2 regions of the Micromonospora sp. DSM 43699 genome follow, and region 2 is predicted to be linked to the other one. Evidence: predicted binding sites of a transcription regulator. Region 2 holds the regulator's gene; the other holds the start of a gene.
What was found. Region 2 encodes HrcA, which represses chaperone genes, less so after heat shock. Its sites were predicted from a motif close to GGTTNGCACNCTCNNNNNGAGNGTGCNAACC; they were not measured.

Region 1: groL (chaperonin GroEL) is a predicted target of HrcA. The motif match lies at 2,233-2,263, and genes of this name have one in related genera.

Annotation. Positions count from the first base shown of each region.
Region 1 covers NZ_JBTMMT010000124.1:780-6,856, reverse strand. Annotated here, with positions in the region: gene AC0AIB_RS30690 (GNAT family N-acetyltransferase) at 1-515, opposite strand, end outside; gene AC0AIB_RS30685 (cold-shock protein) at 739-942, shown strand; gene AC0AIB_RS30680 (hypothetical protein) at 1,214-2,185, shown strand; gene groL (chaperonin GroEL) at 2,464-4,086, shown strand; gene AC0AIB_RS30670 (S8 family serine peptidase) at 4,199-6,077, opposite strand, start outside.
Region 2 covers NZ_JBTMMT010000036.1:43-11,377, reverse strand. Annotated here, with positions in the region: gene AC0AIB_RS18335 (GlsB/YeaQ/YmgE family stress response membrane protein) at 1-66, shown strand, start outside; gene AC0AIB_RS18330 (sugar ABC transporter substrate-binding protein) at 393-1,682, shown strand; gene AC0AIB_RS18325 (carbohydrate ABC transporter permease) at 1,679-2,665, shown strand; gene AC0AIB_RS18320 (carbohydrate ABC transporter permease) at 2,662-3,492, shown strand; gene AC0AIB_RS18315 (MOSC domain-containing protein) at 3,537-4,178, shown strand; gene AC0AIB_RS18310 (hypothetical protein) at 4,204-5,067, opposite strand; gene AC0AIB_RS18305 (enoyl-CoA hydratase-related protein) at 5,165-5,947, opposite strand; gene hemW (radical SAM family heme chaperone HemW) at 5,967-7,190, shown strand; gene AC0AIB_RS18295 (DUF4870 domain-containing protein) at 7,291-7,911, opposite strand; gene hrcA (heat-inducible transcriptional repressor HrcA) at 8,149-9,171, shown strand; gene dnaJ (molecular chaperone DnaJ) at 9,245-10,390, shown strand; gene AC0AIB_RS18280 (16S rRNA (uracil(1498)-N(3))-methyltransferase) at 10,626-11,335, shown strand, end outside.

The DNA.
Region 1 (6,077 bases), on a different contig from region 2:
ATTTGGAGTTCGCGTAGCTCGGGGAGTTTGGGGTGGGGGACGCGTACGCCGGTGTCGGTGAAGCCCAGTCGGTGGTAGGCCCGGTAGGCCCGGTCGTTGCCGACCACCACCTCCAGCATGAGCTGTGGCCGGCCGCAGGCGCGGGACCAGGCGGCGACCTCGTCGATCAGCGCGCCGACCAGGCCGGTGCCGCGCCAGGCGGGGGCCACGTAGACCGCGTAGACCACTGTCATGTCGGGCTCGTCGGGGGCGACGGTGCCACCGGCGTGGCCGACCAGCCGGCCGCCCGGGTCGGCGATGAACTGGGCGGTGTGGCACCCCTGGGAGACGTACGCGATCCGGGCCGCGTACTGGGCGTGCGGGCGGGCGGCGGCCTCGGCGACGGTCTCCAGGAAGGCCAGCGGCGCATCCGCGAGCATCTCCAGCCGCAGCGCCCGCATCCGGGCGGCGTCCTGCGGGCGCACCCGGTGCACGGGGGCCGGCCGGGTCGCCGACAGGGCCGGGGCGTGGGTCATGTGCGCATGCATACCCCAGTGATGGACGCCGATGGGTGACCGGGTCGATACCCGTCTGATTTGGGCCTATTTGTGGTCGTGCGCTGTCGTCACTCCTCGTGTAGCGTGCGATTTCGGTCACCGATTCAGCGGCCTTCACCGACCGCCGAAACGGTGGTTCTCCGCTGTCGGTCCGCCGGCATCCCGGGGTTGTGGAGCGCCGCGCAGAGTGAGGAAGTGCACCGTGGCACAGGGCACCGTCAAGTGGTTCAACTCCGAAAAGGGCTACGGCTTCATCGCCGTCGACGGCGGGCAGGACGTCTTCGTCCACTTCTCCGCCATCGAGATGGACGGCTACAAGGCGCTGGACGACGGTCAGCGGGTGGAGTTCGAGATCGCCCAGGGGCAGAAGGGCCCGCAGGCCGAACGGGTCCGCGTCATCGCCTGACCTCCCACCGCGCGGACGCCCGGTCCCACCGGTCGGTCAGTCCGCGGGACGGATGGCGCCGGGGGTGCGCGCCGGGCAAGATCGTGAACCGTCCAGGCGTCCTCGCTGAGGAGGGTTCATGACCGACCAGTCACCTTCGGGTCCACCCGACCCCGCTGCCGGGTCCCCGGGTGGACCGTGGGGGCCGCCGTCCGGACAGCCCTCCTGGGGGTCGCCGTCCGGCCAGCAGCCCGCAGGGACGCCGCCGGGGCAGCCGCCGTACGGTCCGTCCGTGGCTGGTCCGCCGGGCTGGGGCTACCCGGGTCCCGGCAACCAGCCGCCCGCCGTCGGCAGCCCGTATCCGGGCTACCTGCCGGGTGGCGGTTACCCGCCGGGCGGTGGTCTCCCGCCGTACGCCGGGAGCGGTCCCTGGGGTCCGCAGGACCCGCTGGTCAACCCGCCGTACGCCGGGCTGGACGGTTGGTTCACCCGGTGCACCGGGGCGTTGCGCCGGGGCTGGCGGATCCTGCTGCCGTTGATGCTGCTCACCCAGGTGGTGCCGGCGGTGGCCGTGTCGCTGCTCTCGCTCGGCATGGGCCCGAACGCCGAATCGCTGCCCGCCGACGGCTCGCTTCCCGACGGGTACCTCAGTGACCTGGCGATCTACGGTGCCTCGGTGGCGCTTGTCGCCCTGGCGTTCGGGGTGGTGCAGGGCATCGGCTGGGCCGGCGGCACCTGGGTGGTGGCCCGGCAGGCCGCCGGTCAGCCGACCGACCTGCCCGGCGCGCTGCGCTACGGCGCCCGCCGCTGCCTCGGGCTGTGGGGCTGGATGCTGGTGATGGGGCTGCTCGTCGGGGTCGGCTTCTGCCTCTGCCTGCTGCCCGGCATCTACCTCGCCTTCGCCCTCGCCCTGGCCGGCCCGGTCTACCTGTTCGAGGGGCAGAACCCGATCGGCCGCTCGTTCCGGATGTTCCACGACCGGTTGGGCATGGTGCTCGGCCGGGTGGCGCTGGTCGCGTTGGTGGCGATCCTCGGCAGCGTGCTCGGTGGGGTGGTGGAGTCGGTAGGCACCCTGCCGTTCGGCACCGACCCGTTCACCGCTCCCGGCACCGCCGTGGGTGCGGTGGCGGTGATCCTGGTGAGCGCGGTGCTTGTGGTGCCGGTCTACCTGGTGCAGCTGGTCGGCCTGGTCGTCACGTACGCCGAGCAGCGGGCGCAGGAGGGGCCGGTGAACGCCGCGCGACTGGCGGCGGAACTCGGCTGACCGGCCCGATCGTGCTTGCACTCGGCAGGGGAGAGTGCTAAACAAGTCATTGGCACTCGCATACGCTGAGTGCCAATGGTCGGGGCGGTAGGGCCACGGTCACACCGGCGTCTCGATGGCGTCGGGTGGCACGAGGCCGGTCGTCGCGGGCTGTCCGGCCCGACCGAGGAGGACGTCGTCGTCGCCAGGTGGCGACGTCCCCAAGGTGCGTACACCAGGCGGCCCGTCCGGGGCACAACACCCGGGTGGCCCGTGAGTGTCCAGGAGGACAACACCGTATGGCCAAGATGATCGCGTTCGACGAAGAGGCTCGCCGCGGCCTCGAGCGGGGCATGAACCAGCTCGCCGACGCCGTGAAGGTGACCCTCGGCCCGAAGGGCCGCAACGTGGTGCTCGAGAAGAAGTGGGGTGCCCCCACCATCACCAACGATGGTGTGAGCATCGCCAAGGAGATCGAGCTCGAGGACCCGTACGAGAAGATCGGCGCCGAGCTGGTCAAGGAGGTCGCCAAGAAGACCGACGATGTCGCCGGTGACGGCACGACGACGGCGACCGTCCTGGCCCAGGCCCTGGTGCGCGAGGGTCTGCGCAACGTGGCCGCCGGCGCCAACCCGATGGCCCTGAAGCGGGGCATCGAGGCTGCCGTGGCCAGCGTCTCCGAGGGGCTGTCCCAGCTCGCCAAGGACGTAGAGACCAAGGAGCAGATCGCCTCCACCGCCTCCATCTCCGCCGGTGACAGCACCGTCGGCGAGATCATCGCCGAGGCGATGGACAAGGTCGGCAAGGAAGGCGTCATCACCGTCGAGGAGAGCAACACCTTCGGCCTGGAGCTCGAGCTCACCGAGGGCATGCGCTTCGACAAGGGTTACATCTCCGCGTACTTCATGACCGACCCGGAGCGTATGGAGGCCGTCTTCGACGACCCCTACCTCCTGATCGTCAACAGCAAGATCTCCTCGGTGAAGGACCTGCTCCCGATCCTGGAGAAGGTCATGCAGTCGGGCAAGCCGCTGCTGATCATCTCCGAGGACATCGAGGGCGAGGCCCTGGCGACCCTGGTCGTCAACAAGGTCCGGGGCACCTTCAAGTCGGTCGCCGTCAAGGCGCCGGGCTTCGGTGACCGCCGCAAGGCCATGCTCGCCGACATCGCCATCCTCACCGGTGGCCAGGTCATCAGCGAGGAGGTCGGCCTCAAGCTGGACGCCGTCGGCCTCGACATGCTGGGCCGCGCCCGCAAGGTCGTGGTGACCAAGGACGAGACCACCATCGTCGACGGTGCCGGCGACGCCGACCAGATCCAGGGCCGGGTCAACCAGATTCGGGCCGAGATCGACAAGAGCGACTCCGACTACGACCGCGAGAAGCTGCAGGAGCGGCTGGCCAAGCTGGCCGGCGGCGTCGCGGTGATCAAGGTCGGCGCGGCCACCGAGGTCGAGCTGAAGGAGCGCAAGCACCGCATCGAGGACGCCGTCCGCAACGCGAAGGCCGCCGTCGAGGAGGGCATCGTCCCGGGTGGTGGCGTCGCGCTGGTGCAGGCCGGCAAGACCGCGTTCGACAAGCTGGACCTGGTCGGCGACGAGGCGACCGGTGCCAACATCGTCAAGGTCGCGCTGGACGCCCCGCTGCGGCAGATCGCCGTCAACGCCGGCCTCGAGGGCGGCGTCGTGGTGGAGAAGGTCCGTAACCTCGAAGCGGGTCACGGCCTCAACGCCGCCACCGGTGAGTACGTCGACCTGCTGGCCGCGGGCATCATCGACCCGGCCAAGGTGACCCGGTCGGCGCTGCAGAACGCCGCGTCGATCGCGGCGCTCTTCCTCACCACCGAGGCCGTCGTGGCGGACAAGCCGGAGAAGACCCCGGCCGCCCCGGCTGGCCCGGGTGGCGGGGACATGGACTTCTGAGTCCAGTTCCAACGCCGAAAGGGGCGGGCCGCGCAAGCGGTCCGCCCCTTTCCGTCTTCGTGACCGGGGTTCCGTTCCGTCCGGGGAGCCGGTCCCCGGGGAGGCGGAGCGGTCAGCGCCGGGCTGCCCGTACCGCCGCGTAGGCGTCGACCAGGCCGGCACCGGTCGACGCCGCCACCGGACCGCAACTGAGGTCGGCGGGGCCGGCCGGCTGAGCGGTGTCCCGCAGGATGCTCCGGGTCCGGGCCAGGTCACCGACGAGTGCCGGGTTCGCCGACCACATCAACGCCACCACCCCCGCCACCTGCGGGGTGGCCATCGAGGTGCCGTCCAGGGTGGCGTAGCCGCCGCCGGGCATCGCGGACAGGATCTCCGCCCCCGGGGCGACCAGGTCCGGCTTGGTCGCCCCGCCGACAACGGGACCACGGCTGGAGAACTCGGTGACGGCCCGGTCCCGGCCCACCGCACCCACCGTCAGCACGTCCGGGTACGGCGCCGGCGGGTCGACGATCGACCCGCAGTCCGGCCCGGTGTTCCCGGCGGCGGCCACCACGAGGATGCCCGCGGCGTCCAGCGCGGCTGTCGCCGGACGCAGCGCACCCGGGTCGCAGCCCTCCACCGGCGGGCACCCCCACGAATTGGTGAGCACGTCCGGTGCCCGCTCCGGTCGCCCGTCGGTGAACGGGTTTCCGCCGGCCGGGAACGGGGCCAGCATGAACTGGAGACAGTCCAGGTAGTGCGCCGGGCTGCCCAGGTTGCGGTCGAGGTTGACGCAGCCCACCCACTGCGCGCCGGGGGCCACCCCGATGCCGTCGCGCCCCACCGCGCTGCCCGTGGTGTGGGTGCCGTGGCCGCCGGTGTCGGTCGGGGCGCGGGTGTGGTCCCACGGGTCGTACCAGGAGTCGTCGCCGCCCCGGAAGCTGGCGGCCAGCGTCGGATGGGTGCCGTCGACCCCGGAGTCCGAACTGCCGATCACCACCCCGGCCCCGGTGACGTCCAGCTCCGACCAGACCCGGTCGGCACCGAGCATCCGGATGTTCCACTCCGGGCCGGTCGGCGCGGGCCGATCGCCCCCGCTGACCGGCGCGGGTGCGGGCAACGGCCGGAGCCGCTGGCTGACCAGCACCCGGGCCACCTCGGGCCGCGCGGAGAGCCACGCCCGTACCGCCGGGCCGCCGTCGGTCTCGATCGCGTTGACCAGGTAGTACGGCGTCGGGTCGAGGTGCAGTCGGGCCAGGTCCCGGCGCAACGCGCCCTGGGTACGCTCGGCGGTGGAGACCAGCCGGCGGTAGACCTCGGCGGTCCGTGCGTCCCGGCCGGCGCGGCCCGGCGTACCCGCAGGAAGGCCGGACAGGTCGGCCTGCTCGTGGAGCACCACCAGCAGCCGCTCGCCGTAGAGGCCGGGTCGGCCGGCGGTCACCTCGACCACGCCGACGGTGAGCAGCAGGACGGCCGCGCTCGACGCGGCGACCAGCCGGCTGGGGGCGCGCCCGCGCGGCCGGGCGAGCAGCACCCCGTACCCGATGGCCAGGACGACCGCGACGGCGAGCCCGACGCCGGTCCCGACCGCGACCCAGTACGGCACGTCGCGGGTGGTGGACAGCAGGATCGAGATCTCCTCCGGGTCGGTGAGGGCCAGCGGGCCGAACACCGCCAGGCCGACCAGCCAGCGGACCGGCGCGACCCCGGCGGGTGCGCCGGCCCGCCGGGCCGCCACCTGGCACGCGCCCAGCACGAAACCGACAGGCGGGACGAACAACAGGGTGGGAAGTTGGGCGCCGGACTGGCCGGTGCCGGCCACGAGCAGCAGCAGGACCACCCCGGCGACCAGACCGCCGGCCAGCACGGTACGGGCGGACCGGGGTGGCCCGTGACCGGTGAAGGGGGACCAGAACCGGTCGTCCAGCAGCGCCCCGGCCAGCAGGCCGACCGCCGTCGCGGCTAGCGCGGCGAGCACCGTCTCCAGCAGGCCACCGAGTGCGCCGAGCCAG
Region 2 (11,335 bases):
GTCGCCGCCATCGCCGTGGCCCTGGTGGCCGGTGTTGGCCGGCGTCGGGGCGTCAGCCACCGCTGACCCGTCCGCCGGTCGGTGACCGGTCGGCACGTACCACCAAGCGGATGCCCGCTCCCCGGTTCGGGGGGTGGGCATCCGCTTGTCCTCGTGTCCACGGTTCGAGCCCGACAGGGCCGTCGTAGGCCCTCCTCAGGGGCCTCCGCCTGCGATACGGTCGCCTCGCCGGGCATCCGCGGCGGCCGCCGTCGGCACCCTCGCGGCACCCGCCGTCACCATCGGCGACGGTCTGCCGGCCGGGACGGGAACCGCCCCCTGTCGTAAAGGAAATTTTCCTACTAGGGTGCGGCTAAGAAGGTAAGTGCCGGACGGCGCGAGGGAGAAGTGGCGTGAACAGGTGGAAACGGCTGGCTCCGGTCACCGCCGTCGTGGCCTCGGCCGCGATGGTGCTCGCCGGCTGCGGTGGTTCAGGCGACGACGAAGCCGCCGACGACAGCAAGCTGACGGTCTGGATGATGGGCGAGGGCAGCGCCGCCCAGACGGCGTTCCTCGACGGCGTCGAGACCGAGTTCCAACAGCGGCACCCCGACACCGACGTGGTGGTCCAGTACGTCCCCTGGCTGGAGGCGCCGAAGAAGTTCCAGGCGGCGCTCGCCGGCGGCGAGGGCCCGGACGTCACCGAGCTGGGCAACACCGAGACCCAGGGCTGGGCGGCCCAGGAGGCCCTCGCCGACGTCTCCGGCCGGTTCGGCGACTGGGCCGACGGCAAGGACGTCCTGCCGGACCTGGTGCGCAACGCCCAACTCGACGGCAAGCAGTACGGCGTCCCCTGGTACGCCGGCGTGCGCGCCATCTACTACCGCACCGACTGGTTCGCCGAGGCGGGCGTGCAGCCGCCGAAGAACTGGGACGAACTGGTCTCGGTCGCCAAGGCGGTGCAGGCCAAGAAGCCCGGCACCTACGGCATCGCCCTGCCCGGCAACTCCGAGCTGCCCTTCTACTCCTTCCTCTGGGGTGCCGGGGGCGAGATCGCCACCGACCAGGGCGGCACCTGGAAGTCCGGTTACACCAGCCCCCAGGCACAGCAGGCGGTGAAGTTCTGGACCGACCTGGTGACCGTGCACAAGGTCGCCCCGCCCGCCGCCGCCGCCTGGAACGAGATCGACGCCCGCACCCAGTTCGCCACCGGCAAGGCGGCGATGGCCTTCGCCGGAAGCTGGCAGGCCGGCGCGATCAAGAAGGACAACCCCGAGATCGAGAAGGTCTGGGGCACGTTCCCGATCCCCGGCCCGGACGGCAGGCCGGCCCCGGCCTTCGCCGGCGGCTCCGACCTCGCCCTCTGGCGCGACAGCAAGCGGCAGGACCTGGCCTGGGACTACCTGACCGTGCTGCTGAACAAGAAGAACGCGCAGACCTTCGCCGGCAGTCTCGGCTTCTTCCCGGTCTACGCCGACCTCGTCCGGGGCGGCGACTACGCCGACGACAAGCTGATGGCGGCGTTCGCCAGCACCATGCAACGCACCCGGGTGACCCCGTTGACTCCGAAGTGGGTGGAGGTCAGCCGGACCCGAACGGTCACCCAGGCGATGAACAGCTCGGTCATCAAGGGTCAGAAGTCGGTCGAGCAGGCCACCGCCGACGCCGCCGCCGAGATGGAAAGCATCCTCAACGCCAAGTGAGCACCCTGACCGAGCGCACCGGGGCGGCCGCCGCGCGGGAGACCCCCGTACGGCGGCGACGCCGGGTGGACCGCCTGCCGTACCTGCTCCTGCTGCCCTGCCTGGTGGTCATCGGGGTGCTGCTGCTCTGGCCGCTGGGCCAGGTGGTGGCGATGTCGTTCTTCAAGCTGGACAACGTCCGGCAGTTGCGCGGCGACCGCGAATGGCCGTTCGTCGGGTGGGCCAACTACACCCAGATCCTCGGCGACCCGTTCTTCCGTACGGTGCTGCGCAACACGGTGCTCTTCGCGGCGGCGAACGTGCTGCTGACGATGGTGCTGGGCACCCTGGTCGGGCTGCTGCTGCACCGGCTCGGCCGCAGGATGGCCACCTTCGTGGCCAGCTGCGTGATGCTGGCCTGGGCCACCCCGGCGCTGACCGGCACGATCGTCTGGAAGTGGATCTTCGATGACACCTCCGGCCTGGTCACCTGGGCGTTCAACGCCCTGCCGGACGGGCTGTCGCAGGCGCTCTTCGGGCGCACCGACTGGTCCGGCTACGGCTGGTTCAACTCGCCGCTGCTGTTCTTGGCGATCCTGACCCTGGTGGTGGTCTGGCACTCGTTCCCGTTCATCGCGGTGAGTGTGCTCGCCGGGCTCAAGAGTGTGCCGAGCGAGCTGCACGAGGCGGCCCGGGTGGACGGGGCCGGCCCGTGGACGGTGTTCTGGAAGATCACCTTCCCGCTGCTGCGGCCGGTCTTCGGCATCCTGGTGGTGCTCTCCACCATCTGGGACTTCAAGGTGTTCACCCAACAGTTCGTGCTGGCCGGCGGCACCCAGGACCGGCCGACGTTCATGCTCGCCATCTACTCGTACGCCGAGGCGTTCTCGCCGCCGCCGAAGTACGGCGTGGGTTCGGCCGTCGCGGTCATCCTCACGCTGATCCTGCTGCTGGTGACCGGCCTGTACGTCCGGATGGTGCTCAGGCAGGAGGACGGGTCGTGAAGAAGGTCGCCCTCAACGGCGCGGGCCTGCTGGTGGCGCTCTTCGCCGCGTTCCCGGTCTACTGGATGGTCGCCACCTCGCTGAAGCCGAACCGGGAGATCTTCTCGGCCACCCCCCGGCCGGTGCCGGCCCACCCGACCCTGGAGCACTACCGGGAGATCCTCACCGGCAACCTGATCCCGGGGGTGACCTTCGGCGACTTCCTGCTCAACAGCGTGCTTGTCGCGGGGAGCACGGTCGTGCTCAGCGGCCTGGTGGCGCTGCTGGCCGCGACGGCGGTGGCCCGGTTCCGGTTCCGGCTGCGGACCACCTTCCTGATCATGCTGCTGGTGGTCCAGATGATCCCGCTGGAGGCGCTGGTCATCCCGCTGTTCCTGATGATCCAGCGGCTCGGCCTCTACAACACCCTGCCCAGCCTGATCCTGACCTACCTGGGCTTCTCGCTGCCGTTCGCGGTGTGGATGCTGCGCGGCTTCGTCGCGGCGGTGCCGAAGGAACTGGAGGAGGCCGCCGCGATCGACGGGGCGAGCCGGTCGCAGATCTTCCGGAAGGTCCTCTTTCCGCTTGTCGCGCCAGGCCTGGTGGCGACCAGCATCTTCTCCTTCATCACCGCCTGGAACGAGCTGATCTTCGCGCTGACCTTCGTCAACGACCAGAGCCGGTACACCCTGCCGGTGGCGATGACCTTCTTCTTCGGTCGGGACGACACCGCCTGGGGTTCGGTGATGGCGGCCTCCACGCTCTTCACCCTGCCGGTGATCGTCTTCTTCCTGCTGGTGCAGCGGCGGATGGTCTCCGGCCTGGTGGCCGGCGCGGTCAAGGGCTGAGGCGCGGGGCCGTCGTCGGCGGGTGGTCGTCGTAGGCTGGGCCGATGACGGGCAGGGTGACGGCGGTGAATCTCGGCGTGGTGACCGAGGCGCAGTGGGCGGGCGGCGCGAGCGGGCGCAGCGGCATCGACAAGCGGCCGGCCGACGGCCCGGTGCCGCTGCGTACCGGCGGGGTGGCCGGCGACTTCATCGGCGAACGGGCCCACCACGGCGGCCCCGACCAGGCGGTCTACGCCTACGCGCAGGAGGACGCCGAATGGTGGGCGGCCGAGCTGGGCCGGGACGTCCGCCCCGGCGGCTTCGGCGAGAACCTGACCACCTGGGCGGTGGACGTGACCGGCGCGGTGGTCGGCGAACGCTGGGCGGTCGGCTCGGCGCTGCTCCAGGTCACCAAACCGCGCACCCCGTGCATGACCTTCGCCGGCTTCTGGGGGGTGCCCGACCTGATCAAGCGGTTCACCGTCCGGGCCGCGCCCGGGGCGTACCTGCGGGTGCTGCGCGAAGGTGAGGTCGGCGCCGGCGACCCGGTCGAGGTGGTGGACCGGCCGGCGCACGGGGTCACCATCGGCGAGGTGTTCCGGGCCATGAGCCTGGAACCGGAGCTGCTGCCCCGGCTGCTCACCGCCTCCGAACTGCCCGCGCCGACGATGGAGAAGGTCCGTCGCCGGTTGAACGTCGCCGGCTGACCGCACCGGCCCGCCGACCGGGCGGTCAGGTGCGGTCGGCGAAGACCTCGGCCAGCACCCGGGGCTCGGCGGCCCGGCCGTCGGCGACCTTCGCCCACCGGCCGTTGTCGGCGGTCCACTCCAGGCCGCCGAAGCGGACCCGCTTCACCCCGTGGTCGGGGGCGTGCGAGACCAGCCAGTGCGCGTACCGCCAGCCGTCGCGGGCGTCCGCGGCGGGCACCGTCACGTCGGTCAGTTCGGCCACCGCGCCGGCACCGGGCAACCCCCAGTCCAGGGTCAGGCCGCGGGTCAGCTCGGCGGTCGCCGCCTGCCCGCGCATCACCGGGGTACGCCCGACCGTGCAGGCCACCGCGCCGGTCGCCTCACCGAACAGGGCCCGCGCCAGCACCTGCGACTCGTCCGCCCACTTCTGGTAGGCCTGCGGGTACGCCGACCGCTGCACCGCCTGGGCGGCGTCGGTGACCTCCATCCGTTCCCAGCCACGGACCTTCTTCAGCGCCTTGTAGAACCGGTTGGCCGCGTACCGTTCGTCGCGGATCTGGTCCGGGGTGCCCCAGCCCTGGCTGGGTCGCTGCTGGAACAGGCCGAGCGAGTCCCGGTCACCGTGGGCGAGGTTGCGCAGCCCCGACTCCTGGTACGCGGTGGCCAGCGCGACCACCACGGCCCGCTCGGGCATCTGCCGCTGCATGCCGATCGCGGCGATGGTGGCCGCGTTGGCCATCTGGTCGGCGTCCAACTTCACGGTGCCGTCGGCCTGCACGGTGCAGGTGCGGCTGGCGGTGGGCAGCCGAAGCTGACCGCCGAGCTGACGGACTCCCCAGACCCCGAGCATGGCGAGCACCGCCACCACCACACCGGCTGCCACGAATGTCCGTGTTCGCACCCGCACCTCCTGTTTCAGGGTCGGAGCCAGCCTACGTCGTCATTCTGGGAGCCCGGGTCGGTCGACTGGTTCACGTTCCCGCGCGTAATCAGAAGAAACCAGCTCAATCCGTCGGTACCCAGGCCGCGTCCCGCCGCTCGCGGAAGGCAGTCACGCCCTCACGGCCCTCGGCGGACAGGAAGTAGCCGGTGGACCGGGCGGACAGTTCGGCGATCTCCGCCCGCAGGTCGGGGGCCGCCGGCCGGCGCAACAGCTCCTTCGTCCCGGCCAGTGCGCCAGGCGCTCCCCGGACCAGCGAGGCGCAGTACCGGGCCACCGCCGCGTCCAGCCCGTCGGCCGGCACGGCGGCGGTCACCAGACCCACCTCGGCGGCCCGCCGGCCGTCGAAGGTGTCCCCGGTCAGGTACAGCTCGGCGGCGGCCCGGGGGTGCAGCCGGGGCAGCACGGTCGCCGAGATGACCGCCGGGATCACCCCGATCCGCACCTCGGTGAAGGCGAACGTCGCCTCCTGCGCGCAGACCGCCAGGTCGGCCGCCGCGATCAGGCCGAGCCCACCGGCCCGCGCCGGCCCGGCCACCTTCGCCAGCACCGGCTTCGGGCACTCCCGGACCGCCACCAGCACGTCGCCGAGCATCCCGGCCGGCACCGACCCGCTGGCGTACGCCGCCGCCGTCTCCTTCAGGTCCGCCCCGGAGCAGAAGACCGGGCCGGTGTGGTCCAGCACGACCACCCGGACCGCCTCGTCGGCGACCGCCGCGGCGATCCCGGCCAGCAACCCGGTCATCAGCGCGGTGGACAGCGCGTTGCGGTTGTGCGGGCTGTCCAGGGTGAGGGTGGTCACCCCACGGGCCGTGGCGACCCGCACGAGTCGGTCGGGAGAGGTCATGCCGGGCACACTAGTGGCCATGCCCGGCGTCCTTCCAGATGGTGAGACCGTTCCCGTCGACGGTGCGCTGCCCGCCACCGCGCTGCGTGCCGTCGGCGCGCGGGGGTTCGGCGTGTACCTGCACGTGCCGTTCTGCGCCAGCCGGTGCGGTTACTGCGACTTCAACACATACACCGCCGCCGAGTTGGGCGGGGGTGCCGACCGCGAGTCGTACGCCGACACCGTGCTCGCCGAGTTGGCGCTCGCCGCCCGGGTGCTCGGCGACGCCCGACCGCCGAGGGTGGACACGGTCTTCGTCGGCGGCGGCACGCCGACCCTGCTGCCCGCCGACGACCTGGCCCGCCTGCTGGACGGCATCGACCGCACCTGGGGGCTGGCCGCCGACGCCGAGGTGACCACCGAGGCCAACCCCGAGTCGGTCACCCCGGAGTCGCTGAAGACCCTGCGGGCCGCCGGCTACACCCGGATCTCGCTGGGCATGCAGTCCGCCGCCCCCGGGGTGCTGGCGATCCTCGACCGCACCCACCGCCCCGGCCGGGCCGCCGAGGCCGCCCGGGAGGCCCGCGACGCCGGGTTCGACCACGTCAACCTGGACCTGATCTACGGTACGCCGGGGGAGCGCGCCGAGGACTTCGCCGCCTCACTGGAGCAGGTGGTGGCCGCCGGGGTCGACCACGTCAGCGCGTACGCCCTGATCGTGGAGGACGGCACCCGGCTGGCCGCCCGGATGCGGCGCGGCGAGCTGCCGTACCCCTCCGACGACGTGGCGGCGGACCGTTACCTGGCCGCGGAGGCAGCCCTCGACGCGGCCGGTTTCTCCTGGTACGAGGTCTCCAACTGGGCCCGCACCGAGGCCGCCCGGTGCCGGCACAACCTGCTCTACTGGACCGGCGCCGACTGGTGGGGCCTCGGCCCGGGGGCACACAGCCACGTCGGCGGGGTGCGTTGGTGGAACGTCAAACACCCCACGACGTACGCGCAGCGGCTCGCCGCCGGGCACTCACCCGGCCTGGCCCGGGAGGTCCTCACCCCGGCCGAGGCGCACATGGAGGACGTGATGCTGCGGCTGCGGCTGGCCTCCGGGTTGCCGCTTGCCGCGCTTGACGACGCCGGCCGGGCCGGTGCCGCCCGGGCGCGCGACGCCGGGCTGCTGGACCCCTCGGCCTATCCGCAGGGGCGGGCAGTGCTCACCCTGCGCGGCCGGCTGCTGGCCGACGCGGTGGTCCGCGACCTGCTGCCCTGAGCGCGCGACCCGGGCCGGTCCGTGGCGGTGCCGGGCCGGCGCACGACGGTGCCCGGCCCGGGGTGGTGCCCGGCCGGCCGGGGGAGCGGCCGACCGGGGCTCACTTGATGAAGCTGGTGGACATCGGGTAGCGGTAGGCCTGCCCCTCGTTGGCCTTCATGCCGGCGATGATCCCGAACAGGATCTGGATCACCACGACCGCGATGCTGGGCAGGAAGAGCAGGCACCAGCTCACGAAGAGCAGCACGAACGCGATGATCGACCAGAGGATCTGGAAGTTCAGCGCGGCCAGCGCCTGGGCCCGGACGGCCGGCGACTGCTGACCGCGTACCAGGTAGGCGATCAGCGGGGCGACGAAGCCGAGCGGACCGAAGCTGATCAGCGCACCGGCGGCACCGCCGAAGTGCGCGACAAGTGCCCAGGTCTTGTCCTCGTTGTTGGCGTAGCCACCGGCCGGGGCGCCGTACGCGCCGGCGGTCGGATATCCGCCACCGGCCGGGGGGTAGCCGCCCGGCGGCGGGTAGCCACCGGACGGACCGTAGCCGCCCGACGGCGGCTGGTCACCGGTGGGCGGCGGATACCCGCCGGGCGGGGGATACCCGCCCGACCCCGGGGCACCGGACAGTGGTGCGGTGGGTGGCTCGTATGGCGAGCCCTGGCCAGCGTTCGGGTCCGGCGGGTAGCCGTCCCCCGCGCCGGGCGGGCGAGGTGGTTCAGTCATGCCGCCACGGTAGGGGCTGCCGGCAAGGGCGCACCAGAGCGACACTGGTGAGGTTGGCCTCGACGTTCGGTCAGCGACCGCGCCGGCCGCCCGCCGGGGGCGGCCACACCGACGGTCCGTCGTTGATCATCGCGGCGGCGGTACTGCCGTCGTAGACTGGCACTCGCTACAGTCGAGTGCCAGAGCGGTTGCCGGGCGCAGCGGCTGCCCCGGTCGACGTGCATCAGGAGGTGGGAGATGGGTCTCGACGACCGCAAGCTCGCCGTGCTGCGGGCGATCGTCGAGGACTACGTCGCCACGCAGGAGCCCGTCGGCAGCAAGACGCTCGTCGAGCGGCACCAGCTCGGGGTCTCCCCGGCCACCGTCCGCAACGACATGGCGGTGCTGGAGGAGGAGGGCTACATCCGGCAGCCGCACACCAGCGCCGGCCGGGTGCCCACCGACCGCGGCTACCGCCTCTTCGTCGACCGGCTCTCCCGGGTCAAGCCGCTCAGCCCGGCCGAGCGCCGGGCCATCGAGCGCTTCCTGGTCGGCGCGGTCGACCTGGACGACGTCGTGCACCGCACCGTGCGCCTGCTGGCGCAGCTCACCCGGCAGGTCGCCGTGGTGCAGTACCCGTCGCTGGCCCGCTCGTCGGTGCGGCACCTGGAGCTGGTGCCGATCTCCACCACCCGGCTGATGCTGGTCATGATCGCCGACACCGGGCGGGTGGAGCAGCGGCTGGTCGAGCTGCCCGCGCCGGTGCCCGCCGACGACGTCACCGACCTGCGCCGGTTGGTCAACGAGAAGCTGGTCGGCAGCCGGTTGTCCGACACCCCGCCGTTGGTCCAGGCGCTTGTCGAGGAGTCCGCGCCGCACCTGCGCGGTGCCATGACCACCCTCTCCACCGTGCTGCTGGAGACCCTCGTCGAGCGCACCGAGGAGCGGCTGGCGCTGGCCGGCACCGCCAACCTCACCCGGGGCGGCCTGCTCGACTTCCAGGGTTCGCTGCGTCCCATCCTGGAGGCGCTCGAAGAGGAGGTGGTCCTGCTCAAGCTGATCGGCGAGGCCGAGCCGAGCACCACCCGGGTGCTGATCGGCGACGAGAACGAGATCGACAACCTCCGCGCCGCCTCGGTGGTCAGCACCGGGTACGGCCCGGGCAGCACCATCGTCGGCGGGTTGGGTGTGCTCGGCCCGACCCGGATGGACTACCCCGGCACCATCGCCACGGTGCGGGCCGTGGCACGCTACGTGGGCGAGCTGCTGGCCCAGAACTGACCAGTCAGGGCCGACGGCCGGCTCCGGCCGCCGACCGGCGCAACGCGAGACGAACATGAGGACACGGAACGCAGTGGCCAGGGACTACTACGGCATCCTCGGCGTGAGCCGGGAAGCCTCCGACGACGAGATCAAGCGCGCCTACCGCAAGCTGGCGCGGCAGTTCCACCCGGACGTCAATCCGGACCCGGAGGCACAGGAGAAGTTCAAGGACATCAACGCCGCGTACGAGGTCCTGTCGGACGATCGGAAGCGGCAGATCGTCGACCTGGGCGGCGACCCGCTCGCCCCGGGCGGCGGGGGTGCCGGCGGCCCGGGTGGCCCCGGTGGGGCGGGCCCGTTCGTCGGTTTCCAGGACATCATGGACGCCTTCTTCGGCGGCGCCGCCGGTGGCGCACGCGGACCGCGCCCGCGTACCCGGCCGGGTGCCGACGCGATCCTGCGGCTGGAGCTGGACCTGCACGAGACCGCCTTCGGCGTCGAGGCCCCGATCACCGTCGACACCGCCGTGCTCTGCACCACCTGCTCCGGGGCGGGCACCGCAGCCGGCACCCACCTGGCGACCTGCGAGGCGTGCGGGGGCCGGGGCGAGGTGCAGTCGGTGCAGCGGACCTTCCTCGGCCAGGTGGTCTCGGCCCGCCCGTGCACCGTCTGCCAGGGCTACGGCACCACCATCCCGCACCCCTGTCCCACCTGCGCCGGCGACGGCCGGGTGCGGACCCGCCGCTCGCTGACCGTGAAGATCCCCGCCGGGGTCGAGGACGGCATGCGCATCCGGCTGGCCCAGCAGGGCGAGGTCGGCCCGGGTGGTGGCACCGCCGGTGACCTCTACGTCGAGATCCACGAGCGCCCGCACGACGTCTACTCCCGCAAGGGCGACGACCTGCACTGCCGGGTCACCGTCCCGATGACCGCCGCCGCGCTGGGCACCCGGCTGACCATCAAGACGCTGGACAGCGAGGAGACCGTCGACGTCAAGGCCGGCACCCAGCCGGGCAGCACGCTGCGGCTACGCGCCCGGGGCGTACCGCACCTGCGCGGCACCGGCCGGGGCGACCTCTACGTCCACCTCGACGTGCGTACCCCCACCAAGCTCGACGCCGACCAGGAGAAGATGCTGCGGGACTTCGCCAAGACCCGGGGCGAGGAGGTCGCCGAGCTGAGCAAGCAGGGCGGTTTCTTCTCCCGGATGCGCGACGCCTTCAACGGCCACGCCTGACCGGCCCGTTCGGGCTCGCGCCTGATCGTTCCGGTCGGGGTCGGGCTGTCGGGGTCGGGCCGGCGCTGCCGCGTCGCTCCGGTCGGGGTCGGGCCGGCGCTGCCGCGTCGCTCCGGTCGGGGTCGGGCCGGCGCTCCCGCTCCCGCTCCCGCTCGGGGTCGGGGTCGGGGTCGGGGTCGGGTGATCGTGGGACCAGCCCCGACCGGCTCAGGCTCGGCCGGTTAGCCTGATTGTCGTGTCCGCGTCGCTGTTCCTGGTCGAATCGCTGCCCACCGCCGACCAGTTCACCCTGGACGGCCCCGAGGGGCACCACGCCGCCACCGTGCAACGGGTACGCGTCGGCGAGGAGCTGCTGCTCGCCGACGGCCGGGGTGGCACCGCCGGCGCCGTGGTCACCGCCGTCGCCCGGGGCACCCTCGACCTCACCATCACCTCCCGGGGGTACGTCGACGCGGACGTCCCCCGGCTGGTCGTGGCGCAGGGCATCGCCAAGGGGGACCGGGGCGAGCTGGCAGTGCAGGCGATGACCGAGGTCGGGGTGGACGAGATCGTGCCCTGGGCGGCGTCCCGCTCGGTGGTGCAGTGGCGCGGTGACCGGGGCGTACGGGCCCGGGCGAAGTGGGCGGCGACGGCCCGGGAGGCGGCCAAGCAGGCCCGCCGGGCGCGGCTGCCGGTGGTGGCCGGAGCGCCTGACGAGTCGACCGCCACGGTGGCCAGACGGATCGCCGGGGCGGCAGCGGCGTTCGTGCTGCACGAGGAGGCCGACGAGCGCCTCACCGCGGCGGAGCTGCCGGCCACCGGCGAGATCGTCCTGGTCGTCGGGCCCGAGGGCGGCATCGCCCCGACAGAGCTGACCACCTTCACCGAGGCCGGCGCCCACCAGGTACGCCTCGGCCCCTCGGTCCTACGTACCTCCACCGCCGGCGTGGCCGCCCTCACCGTCCT